2 regions of the Bradyrhizobium sp. HKCCYLS20291 genome follow, and region 1 is predicted to be linked to the other one. Evidence: predicted binding sites of a transcription regulator. Region 1 holds the regulator's gene; the other holds the start of a gene.
What was found. The regulator LexA, encoded in region 1, represses DNA repair genes until DNA is damaged. The targets are predictions, from matches to a motif close to TGTTCNNNNTGTGTTCNG.
Positions count from the first base shown of each region.

Region 1 (7,441 bases):
GGGCCTGCTCGGGCTGCTGGCGGCGCCGTTCGGCCTCGACGGCCCAATGTGGTCGCTGATGGGCTGGGGCATCGACTGGATGATCGCGGTGACGCGCTGGGTGGCGGCGCTGCCCGGCGCGGTCGGACGCATCACCGCGTTCGGCATCGGCCCGCTGATCGTGGCCAGCCTCGGGCTGGTCCTGATCGGCCTGCTGCGGACGCCGCTACGCTGGTCCGGCGCCGTCGCGCTCGCTGCGGCCACCATGTGGGCCGTCGCGACGCCGCAGCCCGACATTCTCGTCTCCGGCGATGGCCGCGCGGTCGCCGTCCGCGGCGGCGACGGGCGGCTGCACGTGATGCGCACCGGCAAGGACGTGTTCGTCACGCGGGAGTGGCTCGCCGCCGATGCCGATGCGCGGCTGCCGGCCGATGCCGCGCTCGGCGACGGCGTGTCCTGCGACGAGGCCGGCTGCGTAGTGGCGATGGCCGACGGCCGCTTCGTCGCCATGGCGCTGCGCGCCGATGCGCTGGCCGACGATTGCGCGCGTGCGGCGCTGGTGGTGGCGGCGCGCGCCGCACCGTCGAACTGTGCCGCAGCTGTCATCGACCGCCATCGCCTGCGCCAGCAGGGCGCGCTGATGCTGGTGCGCCGGGGCACGCGCTTCGACGTCACGCCGGCGCGCGCCTATGGCACCGACCGTCCATGGTGGCCGGCGCCGGCCGAGGCCAGCGACTTCGATCCGACGCTGACACCGCGCGCGCCGCCGCGCAGTCAGGACGCGACGCCGCCGGAGACCGAGCAGGGCGTGGAGGATTGAGGTCCGGACAGCTCGAACGTGCCGAGATGATACTCGGCGCCGTCAAGCCCGTCGAACAGCGAGGAGACCTCGACGAGCGTGAACGACGCCGCGGGATCGCGCTGCCAGATGGCAACGTCGTCAGCCGTGACCGTCAACCATCCCAACGCCAGCCTGTAGCGGCCGGGTTCGATGATCCGGCCAGCTTGGTTCCAATCGATCTTGTTGACCACGGTAATACCCCCGGCGGCCACAACGCCGGTCGAGGGACACCGTTCCTGTCGCCAGAGCGTGATGCCTTCTCGTCGAATCAAAGCGCGTACCGCAAGTTCAGTTCACCTCTCCCCGTCGGAGAGAGGTCAACGGCACCGCGACTGCTGTTCGATCGAACCAAAACGCATACTGCTCTCGCGTGACGCCTGCGCCGCTCAGCTCAGGTGATGCTGATGCGGCGGATGGGAGTCGTCTGCGGGGTCGGCGTATCGTTCGTCATGCCGGGGCCGCGCTCGGCCGGCTGCTTGGTGACGGGCAGCTGCAGCACCGTGACGCGCTGGCCTTCGCAGAGCTGCGTCACGAGCACGTGGCGGCCGTCGGCGAACTCGACGGCGTCGTGGTGGCGATCGGGAATGTGCTTTTCGATGCTGTTGAACTTGGCGACGCGCTCGCGGATCGTCCGGGTCCAGAGCCAGCGGCTGTCGTAGCGGACGTCCTCGGCGAAGGCGAGCTCGGTGCCGGGCAGCATGCAGACCGCGACGGTCGGCTCGCTTTCGCTGGCGAAGCCGCGGGTCGCGGTGCCGCGGAACGTCGTCGAGATCAGCGTCTCGCCGACCTTGGCGGGACGGGACGCAACGGCATGGAGGCTGTAGTCACACATCGGATCGCTCCTCGCTGAGAGATAGCCGACCCACGCTTCCCCCCGGACAGGCGCAGGCCTCTATCAGAGTGGACATCGAGGAGATGTTAGCGCGCGCTTCGCGGCAATTCTGCGCTGATCTGCACGGCATGCGGGTGGCCGCGATCACAAGCGTTTGAGGATACCGCGCTGCACATCCTGAAGTGCATTCGCGCGCGACTCAGTTTCGTGTCTTGCTTCTTTTCTTTGCGTCTCACGTCGTTCGGCGGCGAAGATCACAGCACCGCGCCACCGATCGATCGTGCATGTCCAGCACGCGAGGTCGCTGCGCTCAGTACTTGCGATACAGTCCGACCAGCTTGCCCTGGATCTTGACCCGGTTCGGCGGCAGGATGCGCACCTCGTAGGCGGTGTTGGCCGGCTCCAGCGCGATCGATGCGCCGCGGCGGCGGAAGCGCTTCAACGTCGCTTCCTCGTCATCGATCAGCGCCACCACGATGTCGCCGGTGTCGGCGGTCTCGTTGCGCTGGATCAGCGCCATGTCACCGTCGAGGATGCCGGCATCGACCATCGAGTCGCCGCGCACCTCCAGCGCATAGTGGTCGCCATTGCCGAGCATGTCGGCGGGCACGCTGATGGTGTGGCTGCGGGTCTGCAGCGCCTCGATCGGCGTACCGGCGGCGATGCGGCCCATCACCGGCACGGCGACCGGGCGCTCGCCGTCATCGAGCGCCGGCGTCGAGGTGCGGACCTTGCCGAGATTGCCCTCGATGACCGAGGGCGTGAAGCCGCGGCGGTTGCTGGCCGCCTGCGACAGCTCGGGCAGCTTGATGACCTCGATGGCGCGGGCGCGGTTGGGCAGCCGGCGGATGAAGCCGCGCTCCTCCAGCGCCGTGATCAGGCGGTGAATGCCCGACTTCGAGCGCAGATCGAGCGCGTCCTTCATCTCGTCGAACGAGGGCGGCACGCCCGCTTCCTTGAGCCGTTCGTTGATGAACCGCAGGAGTTCGTACTGTTTGCGCGTCAGCATCTCGACCTGGTCCCCAGTTTGTTGTCGTCCAAGTCCCGTGCCCTTGCGTCCCTGAGCCGGAAGTGGACGTTCGTATTCGCGTCGCCCGCAACATACTAAAAACAAATCATGAACGGACACTATATGTTCGATGTGTGTTCCGCAATCCTAAAAATATGATGAATGACCCGGGCTTTGACGGGGAGAAGGGTCAGTTCGGCAGGCGCAGGATCTCGCAGACGCTGCCGGCGGGCGCCTTCGGCGCGAAGGCCGGGCGGATCAAAAGAGCCTGCGATAGCGCAAGATTCCCCAGCAGAGACGAATCCTGCTGCGTCACAGGCGTTGCGACCAGTGTACCATCGGCGCGCTCGTCGAGCTGGGCTCGCAGATAGTCCTCGCGCGAATCGTTGGCGGGGAGCTCGCGGCCGAGCAGCGCGGTTTCGCGCGGGAGCTGGGGCTCGTCGCGGCCGAGCAGGCGCCGAATCAGCGGCACCAGGAACAGGGTCGCGCAGACATAGGACGACACCGGATTGCCGGGCAGCCCGATCACCCTGACGCCGCCGAGCCGGCCATGCATCATCGGCTTGCCCGGCCGCATCGCGATCTTCCAGAACGCCATCTCGACGCCCTCGGCCTCCAGCGCCTGCTTGACCAGGTCGTGATCCCCGACCGAGGCGCCGCCCGTCGTGATCAGGATGTCGGCGCCCGACTCGCGCGCCCGGCGGATGCCCGCGACGGTGGCTTCGAGCGTATCCGCCGCGATGCCAAGATCGACCGCTGCAGCGCCTTCGGCGCGCACCAGCGCGCGCAGCGCGTAGCCGTTGGAGTAGACGATCTGACCCGGGCCGGGCTCGGAGCCCGGCATCACCAGCTCGTCACCGGTGGCGAGCAGCGCCACCGTCGGCCGTCGCCGCACCGGCAGCGCCGGATGGTTCATGCTGGCGGCGAGCGACAGGTCACGATCGCTGAGCCGGCGTCCGGCCTTCAGCAGCACCATGCCCTGATGAAAGTCGACGCCGGCGGGCCGGATGTGCCGGCCCTTGATCGCGGCTTCCGTGATCACGACGTGGCCGTCGCCCGCAATCGTATCCTCCTGGATCACGACGGCGTCGGCGCCATCAGGCACGACGCCGCCGGTGAAGATGCGAGCGGCCTCGCCGGGTCCCACCACGCGGTCGAACGGCCGACCCGCCGCGACCTCGCCGATCACCTTCAGCCGTGCCTGCGGCTTGTCCGCGTCGACAGCGCGCACGGCGTAGCCGTCCATCGCCGACATGGCCTCGGGCGGCTGCGTCCGCAGCGCTGCCAGATCGCGCGCCAGAATGCGGTGAAAGGCATCGTCCAGCGACACCAATTCCTCAGCCAGCGGCTCGGCGCCTGCGAGCACCGCGGTCAATGCATCGGATACCGGCATCAAGGCCATTGGAGTTCCTTTGAAAGCGATCGTGGGGGGCGTTCTAGCCAATGGCGCTGTCGTGGCCAAGCGCGGCGCCGGCGTTGGTTCGATTGCCCGCGCGCCCAGTGCAACGCGACCGTAGTGCTACGGTGTGGTCCGGCACCAGCCGGTTTGAGCCGATTTCGGCTCGAAAGAAGCCGAAATTGCTGGCCGTCGCAACGGGCCGGCCTGCTGCCTCGGGTTGTAGTTCAGTGTTTGAGAACGATTCTTCGCGAATCTCTGCCTGAAGCTCAACCCGGACGGCGGAACTCAAACGGAATGCCTCGCGCGGAACATCACGCAGCAGGACGCAGCTGGTCAACCACCCCTCTCTTGATCGCCGCGCTGATCGCGCTCGCCTGCGCGGCCTTCGTGGCCGTCGAGGTATCGCGCGCGGTGAGGCTGCGCGAGGCCATCTTCACCGACGGAAAGAAGGACACCGTCAATCTCACGAGCTCTCTGCTTCAGCACGCCGAACTGACGTTTCGCACGGCCGACGCACTTCTCACGGGGACCGTGTCCTCGCTCGAGCATCGTCCGCCGGATCGGGATGACCGCAGGCGTCTCAAGGCCTGGTTCATCGACGAGCTGAAGCGCATGCCGCAGCTCGTCAACCTGTTGGTGGTCGACCAGGAGGGCACGCTGCTGGTCAGCTCGATCGCCGAAGAGGGCACCGTGAACTACGCGGATCGCGACTTCTTCGCCTATCATCGCGATTCCCCGGACCGTGGCGTGCGCCTGCACGCGCCGATTCGTGGGCGAGCCAGCAATCAATGGATCATTCCGCTCACGCGGCGGTTCAACCGTCCCGACGGCAGCTTCGGCGGCGTCGTGGTGGCGGCGCTCGGCACGCAATATTTCCAGGATTTCTATCAGCGGCTGGACGTCGGCCGGAATGGCGCGATCCTGTTGGCGTCGCTGGACGGGCCGCTGCTGGTACGGCGGCCCTACGCCGAGTCCAATGTCGGCCGCGACATGAAGCAGAGCGGCCTCTTCCAGGAGCTCAAGCGCACTCCGGTCGGCAGTCTCGAGATCACGTCATCGACCGATGGCGTCCGACGCTTCAACAGCTACGAGCAGAGCAGCAGTTTACCGATCTTGGTTGCTGTCGCGCACGACGTCGAAGAAATGCTGGCGCCTTGGTGGCAGTCGACCATCCGGCGCATGGTCGAGGCCGGGGCGATCATCGTCATGATGATCCTGCTTGGCACCCTCATTTGGCGGACCACCCGAAAGCTCGCGGCCCAGGCCACCGAGCTTCGCGAGTCCAACGAGCGCTTCGCCGTTGCCATCGATGCGATGCCGGACGGGCTCAGCGTGTTCGGTGCCGACAACAGGCTCATCATCTCGAACCGGCGCGTGGCCGAGCTGTATGATCTGGACCCCCAGGAGTATCGCCCCGGCGCCCCCTTGAGCCGCTTTGCGCAGCTTTCCAGGGAGCGCGGCATCAAGTTCGATCTCGGCGCCAACAGCGACACGGTGCGGCTCGAAGGAGGGCGTACCATCGCCGTGAAGCGCGCGACGACGCCCGATGGTGGCTGGGTTTCGGTCCATGAGGACATCACCGAGCGTGTCCGCGCGGCGGAACTGCTCGACGAGCGGCTCGCTGAGCTGATACAGACGCGAAACCGCCTGGAAGAGCAGCGCAACGAACTGATCGCGACGAGCGAGGCGCTCTCCACGGCCAAGGACGCGGCAGAGGAGGCGAGCCGCGCCAAGTCGGACTTCCTCGCCGTCATGAGCCACGAGATCCGCACGCCGATGACGGGCATGATCGGCATGATCGGGCTGCTGGCCGACACCAAGCTCGATCACGAGCAGAAGGAACTCGCTGATATCGCCCAGCTCTCGGCGCGCAATCTGCTGACCGTCGTCAACGACATTCTCGATTTCTCGAAGCTCGAAGCCGGTCAGGTGACCCCGGAAGCGATCGATTTCGACATCGACAACGTCGTCGGCAGCGTCATGGCGCTCATGGGACCGAAAGCGAGAGAACGGGGTCTTGCGCTGCAGGCCTCGCTCGCCGAGGAGACGCCGCGCCGGCTCCGCGGCGATCCCCACCGGATCTCCCAGATCCTGCTCAACCTGGTCGGCAACGCGCTCAAATTCACCGAGCGCGGATCGGTCACGATCACGGCTTCGCATGAATGGCTTCCAGACGATCAGGTCCAACTCAGCATCGTGGTCGCCGATACCGGGATCGGCATCACTCGTGAATCGCAGGAGCGGCTGTTCCAGCCGTTCAGCCAGGCCGACACCTCGGTGTCGCGCCGCTACGGCGGCACCGGTCTTGGACTGGCGATCTGCAAGCGCTTGTCCGAGATCATGGGGGGTACGATCGGCTTCGATAGCGTCGAAGGACAAGGCAGCCGGTTCTGCTTCACCGTCCGTTGCGGCCTCGCTTCGCCCGAGACGGTGGAGGCTGCGCCGCTCGCGCCCGAACTGCCCGACGACAACGAGGTGCTCGAAATCCTCGTCGCCGAGGATAACGACATCAATCGTAATCTGATCGCAAGGCTGCTTGCCAAGCGGGGCTATCGGGCCGACATGGTCGGCAACGGCCGCGACGCCGTCGAGGCCGTTCAGCGCAAGCGCTACGATCTGGTGCTGATGGACATGCAGATGCCGAAAATGGACGGCGTCACGGCCACGCGGATGATCCGCGATCTCGGCAGCGATGCGGCCGACGTGCCGGTGATCGCACTGACGGCAAACGCCTTGGCCAACCAGCGCGCGCTGTGCGTCGCCGCCGGCATGGACGACTTCCTCACCAAGCCGATCCAGCCCAATCGTCTCTACGAAGCGATCCTGCACTGGAGCAGACACGGCCGTCATGCCGGCCGCCGTCGTGAGTCCGCAGATCTGCTGGAGTAAGGGGGCGTCCGACAGATCGGTGCTGACCGGCGTGCAACCCCGGTTGCGGGCAGTGTAGGGCGCGAGGCGGATCGAGCCCGTTCAGCGCCGCCGTGGCCTTTGCGCCGTGCGTCCCGGAGTGTTGCTCCGTCTTGCCGCGACCCGGAGCGCCGCCGCCAGCGCGGCACGCGCCCAGCGGATGAATTCCTCGGGATCATCGAACAGCCGCTCCGGCGCGCGCCAGAACGCAAGGTCGATCTTGACCCCGTTCTTGACGTAGCTCAGCGGCGGATGCTGCTGTGCTTCCGCAAACATCGACCGATTGTCGTCGTCGACGCGGAAATACAGCATGTTGTCGCTGACCACGCCCAGCATCACGCCGTTGATGAAGACGCCGGTCTTGCCGAACATCCGTCGGGTCGTGATCGTGCCGAGCGTGATGAACTGATCGCGCAGATATTCGACATAGTCCGGAGTTGCTACCATGCGAGAGCCTGCAAGCTGACCGAGCGG
Region 1 is NZ_JBNPTO010000007.1:357,176-364,616, forward strand. Features, by position in the region: gene ACQR07_RS18690 (ComEC/Rec2 family competence protein) at 1-799, shown strand, start outside; gene ACQR07_RS18695 (hypothetical protein) at 754-1,011, opposite strand; gene ACQR07_RS18700 (hypothetical protein) at 1,212-1,652, opposite strand; gene lexA (transcriptional repressor LexA) at 1,963-2,661, opposite strand; gene ACQR07_RS18710 (molybdopterin molybdotransferase MoeA) at 2,852-4,063, opposite strand; gene ACQR07_RS18715 (hypothetical protein) at 4,098-4,397, opposite strand; gene ACQR07_RS18720 (ATP-binding protein) at 4,409-6,949, shown strand; gene ACQR07_RS18725 (TfoX/Sxy family protein) at 7,031-7,414, opposite strand.

Region 2 (7,441 bases), on a different contig from region 1:
GCGATGATGGCGGCGCGGTGGCGGCCGTAGCGGCGGTAGACATATTGCATCACCTCCTCGCGCCGCGAATGCTCGAAGTCGACGTCGATATCTGGCGGCTCCAGCCGCTCCTTGGAGATGAAGCGCTCGAACAGCAGGTCGATCTTGGTCGGATCGACCGAGGTGATGCCGAGCACGTAGCACACGGCCGAGTTCGCCGCGGAGCCGCGGCCCTGGCACAGGATGCCCTGGCTGCGGGCGTACCGCACGATGTCATGGACGGTGAGGAAGTAATGCGCGTAGTTGAGCTCGGCGATCAGCGCGAGCTCCTTGTTGAGGACCGCGCGCAGCCGGTCGTCCAGATGTTCGCCGAAATAGGTCTTGGCGCCGGCCCAGGTCAGGTCTGCCAGATGCCCCTGCGCGGTCTTGCCCGGCGGCACCGGCTCGTCGGGATATTGGTATTTGAGCTGGTCGAGCGAGAACACGATGCGGTCGGTGAAGCGCAGCGTCTCGGTGATAGCCTCCGGGTGATCGCGGAACAGCCGCGCCATCTCGTGTCCCGGCTTGAGATGGCGCTCGGCATTGGCCTGCAGCCTGCGGCCGACGCTCTCGATCGAGGCCTTCTCGCGGATGCAGGTCAGCACGTCCTGCAACATGCGCTGGCTTGGGTGGTGATAGAGCACGTCGTTGGTGGCGATCAGCGGCACCTTGGCTGACGCCGCGAGACGCGCGAGCCGCGCCAGCCGGCGGCGGTCGTCGCCGCGATACAGCAGGCTGCCGGCGAGCCACACGCCTTCGGCGGGGCTGTCCTTCAGCCGCGCGATGACTTTGCCGAGCGCATCCTCGTCGAAGCGATGCGGCGGCATCAGCACCAGGAGCTGGCCGTCGATGAAGTCGAACAGCTCTTCGAACGTCAGACGGCAGTCGCCCTTGGCGACCTTGTCGAGATCGCTGCCGCGCTTGCCGCGGGTCAGCAGCTGGCACAGCCGGCCATACGCCGCGCGGTCGCGCGGATAGACGAGGATGTCCGGCGTGCCGCAGGTGAAGACGAGTCGCGCGCCGTAGAGCAGTTTTGGCTTGTAGCTCAGCTTGTCGTTGTTCAGCTCGCTGTAAGCGCGGACGACGCCGGCGAGCGTGTTGTGATCGGCGATGCCGATGGCGGTGAGGCCGTACACAGCCGCCTGATGCACATAGGCCTGCGGATGCGAGCCGCCGTGCAGGAAGGAGAAATTGGTGGTGATGCCGATCTCGGCATAGGGGGTGGGGGTCATGGCGCGACCGCGGAAGCTGCGGCGCAGCGCTGCCTATGCGATGCAGGCGACAGGCTGTTCGGCTGGCACAGCTGCCCACCCTCCCCTGGAGGGGGAGGGTCGACGCGCGCAAAGCGCGCGGCGGGGTGGGGTGAGCCCAGCAAATGGTCGGCATGATGTCGACGGGTCTGAACTGCGAGTGCTTCAGCTCCGGTAAAAACCAGCACCGCGTGCGTGGATAGTCTGTCACCCCACCCCGGCTCGCATGCGCGCATGCGAGCCGACCCTCCCCCTCCAGGGCAGGGCAATCGCATGTGGAATTTTTCGATTCTTTTCGTGCTTCCAAAGAGCAGTCTGGATTCGAAAATTTCCTCCCGTCGGCCTTCGCGATTCCAATATTTCGCTTGGGCCGCGTTGGAGAGCCATATGCGATTGCCCTGCCCTCCAGGGGAGGGTGAGCAGCGGGCTTGCCGTGAGATCGTCCCTGCCCTCATGCGAACAGCCCATGCATGTACCAGGCGGGCTGCACCGGCAAAGCATTCTCCGGCTGTTCGAACTCGCGGTCATACAAACCGTCGCGGTAGAGCCAGAAGCGCAGGCCGTGCTCGTCCTCGACGCGGAAATAGTCGCGCGTCAGCCCCTGCCCGTCCGGGCGCCACCATTCCATGGCGATGCGCTCCGGGCCTTCGGCGCGCACGACCGCATGCGCGGCGCGGCGCCAGACGAAGCGTGCGGGCGGGCCATCGGGCACGCCGGCGATCACCTGGATGGCCTCGGGGCGCGCGAACAGCCGCAGCGGACGTAGCGGCGGCTCGCCGTCGTGGCGTTCGGGCCAATCGGCGGTGCTGGTGGTCGCGAGATGATGCTGCGCCGGCAGCGGCAACGCGGCGCGCTCGGGAATGTGGGTGTCGACCGGCAGATGCACGACGACACGCTTGCCGCCGATGCGCGCGGCGATGCGGTCGATCAGTGCCGACAGTTCGTCATTGTCGTGGACATGCGCATCGAGATCGCGCTGCTGCTGCACCACGATCTCGCTGCGGCCGGCGGCAAGCCGGATCATGTCGAAGCCGAAGCCGGGATCGAGCGGATCGTTGAGCGACTCCAGGCGGTCGCGGAACAGACGGTCGATGACGGCGGCCTCCGTCACCGGCTGGCCGGTGTCGACGGCGATGACGCGCACCAGGCCGTCGGTGCGGAAGAAGCAGGCTTCGAGCCGCCGCGCGCCTTTGCCCTGCTGCGCCATCGCCGCCACCAGCATCGTGGCGAGACTGGAGAGGCTCGCCGCGATCACCGTGTCGGTCGCGACCGGCTCGGCAAAGCGCTTGTCGACGATGTAGTCCGGCGGCACTTTGCGCGGGCTGATCGGCGCATCGGCCTCGCCCAGCGCTTGCGCGAGCACGCGGGTGAAGGCGGCGCCGAACCGCGCGGTGATCTCGTTGCGGCCGCGCGAGGCGACATCGCCGATGGTCTTGAGGCCGGCGCGACGCAGGCCGAGCGTGATCGCCTCGCTGCCGCCGAGCGCGGCCACCGGCAGCAGCGCGACGGCAGTCGCCTCCTCGCCATCGGGCACGATACGGCCATGCACCTGCCGGTTCAGCGTGCGCGCACACACCGCGTTGGAGGCGATCGCCGCCGACACGGTGAGGCCATGCGCGGTGAGCGCATCGCACACCGACTGCATCAGCCTGGCCTCGCCGCCGAACAGATGCACGCAGCCGCTGATGTCGAGCGACAGGCCATGCGGCGGATCGAGCGCCACCAAGGGCGTGAAGCGGTCGCACCAGTCGGCGATGTCCTCGAGCATCTGGGCGTCGGCTGCGAGATCGGCCTCGTGCACGACGAGGTCGGGACAGACCGCGCGGGCATTCGCGAGCGGCTGGCCGAGCGACACGCCGTGGCGGGCCGCGGCCTCATCCAGCGAATGGATCAGCAGCGCGTTGGCGTCCTTGATGACGACAACCTGCGGCTTGCCTTGCTCAAGCGGATCGGCGGCGCGGCTCCGCTTGATGCGCTCGATGGGCAGGCGCGGCAGCCACAGGCTGAGGATCCGCCGCCGGTTCGCTGAAACGGCACGCATCGGGCATCCACTCCATGATCCATCGTCCGGTCTGGCCGTGACGGTTGCGAATGAGCTCGGCATCGAGGCGCGGCGCGCCCCATGCCATCCATGGCGCCACCGCGGGCGACGGCGCGCTGCGCACCATCCAGCGCGTCTCCGCGGTCGACGGCTCTGGCGTCGCGGCGATGCGCAGCAGCAGTGCGGTCACGCCGGACTCCTGCGCCGCCAAAGTCAGCTTGCGGCTGGCGACGAGATCGAGCTTTTGCGTCTCGCCCCACACCTCCAGCATCACGCCGCCCAGCGCATCGCAGGCGAGCGCGTCGGCGGCGGTGCGCAAGGCGTGATCGAGATCGGGCGCGCGCACGGTCACGATGCGGCGCGGATCGAGGCCGAGCTCGGCGAGCCCGCTCATCGACAGCGCACCCATCTCGCGCTCGGCAAAATCCTGCCGGATCCAGATCAGCGGCCGGCGCGCGGCGACGCGCGCCGCGAGCCCGCACAGGAAGCCGGTCGCGGCCACCGCCTGGCGGCCGCTCTCGGCGAACACCTCGTGCAGCGCGCCGGTGGCGAGCCCGCCCTGCAGCACCGCGTCCGCCTCGGCATGGCCGAGCGCGACCCGGCGCAGATCATGCGCGCCATCGGCCGCCTCGAGCCGGGCAATGCGGCCGCGCAGACGCGCGAGCGTATCCATGCGTGCGCCGGTCATCCGTCGCCGCTCCTTTCAATCCATCGTGCGGGTGCTGCCGTTCTCTTTGTGAACGCAGGCAATGAACCCGCGACGATCTCCTTTGTTCATGATATGTTCTAATATAAAGCTAACGCGTCCAAGAGAGTCAATCGGGATTGCCCCGGGTCTGATTCAGCGAATGGAATCAAAGGGATTCAGAAGCATGGAGCTGCTGCGCAAACTCGAGATCCTGGCCGATGCCGCCAAGTACGACGCGTCCTGCGCCTCCAGCGGTACGGAGATGCGGGATTCCCGTGACGGCAAGGGGCTCGGCTCGACCGCGCCGGGGATGGGCATCTGCCATTCCTATGCACCGGACGGACGTTGCATCTCGCTGCTCAAGATCTTGCTGACCAATGCCTGTAACTTCGACTGCCTGTATTGCGTCAACCGCGCCTCCTCCAACGTGCCGCGCGCGCGCTTCACGGTCGACGAGGTGGTGAAGCTGACGATCGACTTCTATCGCCGCAACTACATCGAAGGGCTGTTCCTGTCGTCGGGCATCATCCGCAGCCCGGACTACACGATGGAGCAGGTCGTCTCAGTCGCGCGCAAGCTGCGCGAGGAGCATCGCTTCCGCGGCTACATCCACCTGAAGACGATTCCCGAAGCCGACGAGGCGCTGATCGCGGAAGCCGGCAAATATGCGGACAGGCTCAGCATCAACATCGAGACGCCGCTGGAGGAGAGCCTGACGCAGCTCGCCCCGGAAAAGGACCAGCGCGCGATCAGGCGCACCATGGGCCGGCTCCGGCTCAAGCTCGACGAGACGGCGGAAGCCAAGAAGACGGTGCGCCGGGCGAAGCCGCCGCGCTTCGCGCCGGCCGGCCAGAGCACGCAGATGATCGTCGGTGCAGACAGCGCGAACGACCGCGTCATCCTGTCGACCTCGGCCAATCTGTACGGCGCCTACAAGCTCAAGCGGGTCTATTACTCCGCCTTCAGCCCAATCCCCGATGCCAGCCGCGCGCTGCCGCTGCAGGCCCCGCCCCTCGTGCGCGAGCACCGGCTGTACCAGGCCGACTGGCTGATGCGGTTCTACGGCTTCGATGCCGACGAGATCGTCGAGGAGAGCGAAGGCATGCTGCCGCTCGACATCGACCCCAAGCTCGCCTGGGCGCTGCGTCACCGCGACCGCTTCCCGCTCGACATCAACACAGCGAGCCGCGAGGAGCTGCTGCGCGTTCCCGGCTTCGGCACCCGCACCGTGCAGCGCATCCTCGCCACCCGCCGCAGCACCACGATCCGCTTCGCGGATCTCGCGCAGCTCAACGTCATCAGGAACAAGGCGCTGCCGTTCATCGTTCTCTCCGACCACCGGCCATCGCCGTCCCTGCTCGACGGCACCAGCCTCAGAGCCCGGCTGCGGCCCAAGCCGCAGCAGCTGGGATTTGGATTCTAACGGAAGCCGTCATCGCGAGCGCAGCGACTTGTCCGTCATAGCCCGAAGGACGACGGCGGAAGCGATCCAGGGGCAGCACGAAAAGTCTGGATTGCGTCGCTTCGCTCGCAATGACGTGAGGAGACAGATGCACGTCGTAACCCTCGACAGCGACACCGATTTCGATGGTTGGCGCCAGGCAGCGCGGGCGCTGGCGATGGACGATGTCAGGCCGGCCGATGTCTCCTGGCGTGTGAAGGGCGCAGCGCCCGATCTGTTCGACGACCAGGCCGACACGACGCTGCCCGAGGTGCCCAAGGGCGCATTCTCGGTGCCGGCGAGTTTTGTCGAGCTGGCCGAGAGCGCGATCCTGCACAGCGATGCCAACCGCTTCACCTTGCTCTACCGGCTGCTGTGGCGCCTGCGGACCAACCACGATCTGATGGACATCGCGACCGATCCCGATGTCGCCCAGGCCAATGCGCTGGCGCGCGCCGTCCGCCGCGACGTTCACAAGATGCACGCCTTTGTCCGCTTCCGCGAGGTCGGCCGCGAGCGCGAGGCGCGCTACGTCGCCTGGTTCGAGCCCGAGCACCACATCGTGGAGCGCGCAGCGCCGTTCTTCGCCCGCCGCTTCGCCGACATGCCCTGGTCGATCCTGACGCCCGAACTCTGTGCGCATTGGGACGGCAGCCGCGTGTCGTTCACACCGGGTGTGAGCAAGGCTGAAGCGCCGACTGAAGACCGGCTCGAAGAGGTCTGGCTGCGCTATTACGCCAGCATTTTCAATCCGGCGCGGCTGAAAGTGAAGGCGATGGAAAAGGAGATGCCGAAGAAATATTGGCAGAACCTGCCCGAGGCCAAGCTGATCCAGCCGCTGATCGCGGCCGCCAGCCGGCGCACATCGATGATGATCGCCGATGAAGGCACCGAGCCGCACAAGCCGCAGAAACGCGTCGAGGAGACCGCGATGACCCGCAAGCCGAAAGCGCATGCGCCCGCCGCCGTTGAGACCTCACGTGATGTCGCGGCCGTCGATCTTCAGACCTTGCGTGAAGAGGCCGCCGCCTGCCGCGCCTGCCCGTTGTGGAAGGACGCCACGCAGACCGTGTTCGGCGAGGGTCCGGAGCATGCGCCGCTGATGCTGGTCGGCGAGCAGCCCGGCGACAAGGAGGACCTCGCCGGCCACCCCTTCGTCGGCCCCGCCGGCCAGATGCTCGACCGCGCGCTGGAGGAGGCCGGCATCGACCGGACCAAGGTCTACGTCACCAACGCGGTGAAGCATTTCAAGTTCGTGCCACGCGGCAAGATCAGGCTGCACCAGAAGCCGGCGACGCCGGAGATCAAGGCCTGCCGCCCCTGGTACGCGCGCGAGCTTGCCGCCGTCCGCCCTGCCCTGGTCGTCGCAATGGGCGCGACCGCCGCGCAGGCGGTGTTCGGAAAGATCACCCAGGTCACCAAGAACCGCGGCCACCTCGTCGACCTGCCGGAGGGTCCCCAGGCGATGATCACGGTGCACCCGTCCTATCTGCTGCGGCTGCCCGATGCGGAGGCCAAGGCACGGGAGTACGAGCTGTTCGTCAAGGACCTCAAGATCGCTGCGGCCGCGCTGAAGCGCGCCCACGCGGCCTGACACCGGCGTCCAAAATGCAAATGGCCGGGATCGAGCCCCGGCCATTCGACAGAAGGATGCCGCCGCCTCACGCCGCCAGCGTGTTCTCCACCACCTTGATGAAGAACGACGTGCCGTAGACGATCGCCTCGTCGTTGAAATTGTAGGCGGGGTGATGCAGGCCGGCCGAGTCGCCGTTGCCGACGAAGATGAAGGCGCCGGGGCGGGCTTCGAGCATGTAGGCAAAATCCTCGCCGCCCATCATCGGCGGCATCTCGTGCACGTTGGCATCGCCCGCAACCTCCTTGGCGGCACGGATGGCGATGTCGGTCTGCTCGGCGTGGTTCATGACCACCGGATAGCCGCGCGCATAATTCAGGTCGATCCTGGCGCCGGTCATCTGCGCGACGCCGGTGACGACCTCGCGCAC
Region 2 is NZ_JBNPTO010000004.1:396,459-403,899, forward strand. Features, by position in the region: gene ACQR07_RS12595 (error-prone DNA polymerase) at 1-1,250, opposite strand, end outside; gene ACQR07_RS12600 (Y-family DNA polymerase) at 1,720-3,309, opposite strand; gene ACQR07_RS12605 (ImuA family protein) at 3,209-3,997, opposite strand; gene ACQR07_RS12610 (putative DNA modification/repair radical SAM protein) at 4,182-5,420, shown strand; gene ACQR07_RS12615 (UdgX family uracil-DNA binding protein) at 5,548-7,032, shown strand; gene ACQR07_RS12620 (M20 aminoacylase family protein) at 7,100-7,441, opposite strand, start outside.
Region 2: a site for LexA is predicted at 4,081-4,098, ahead of ACQR07_RS12605 (ImuA family protein). Genes of this name have one in related genera too.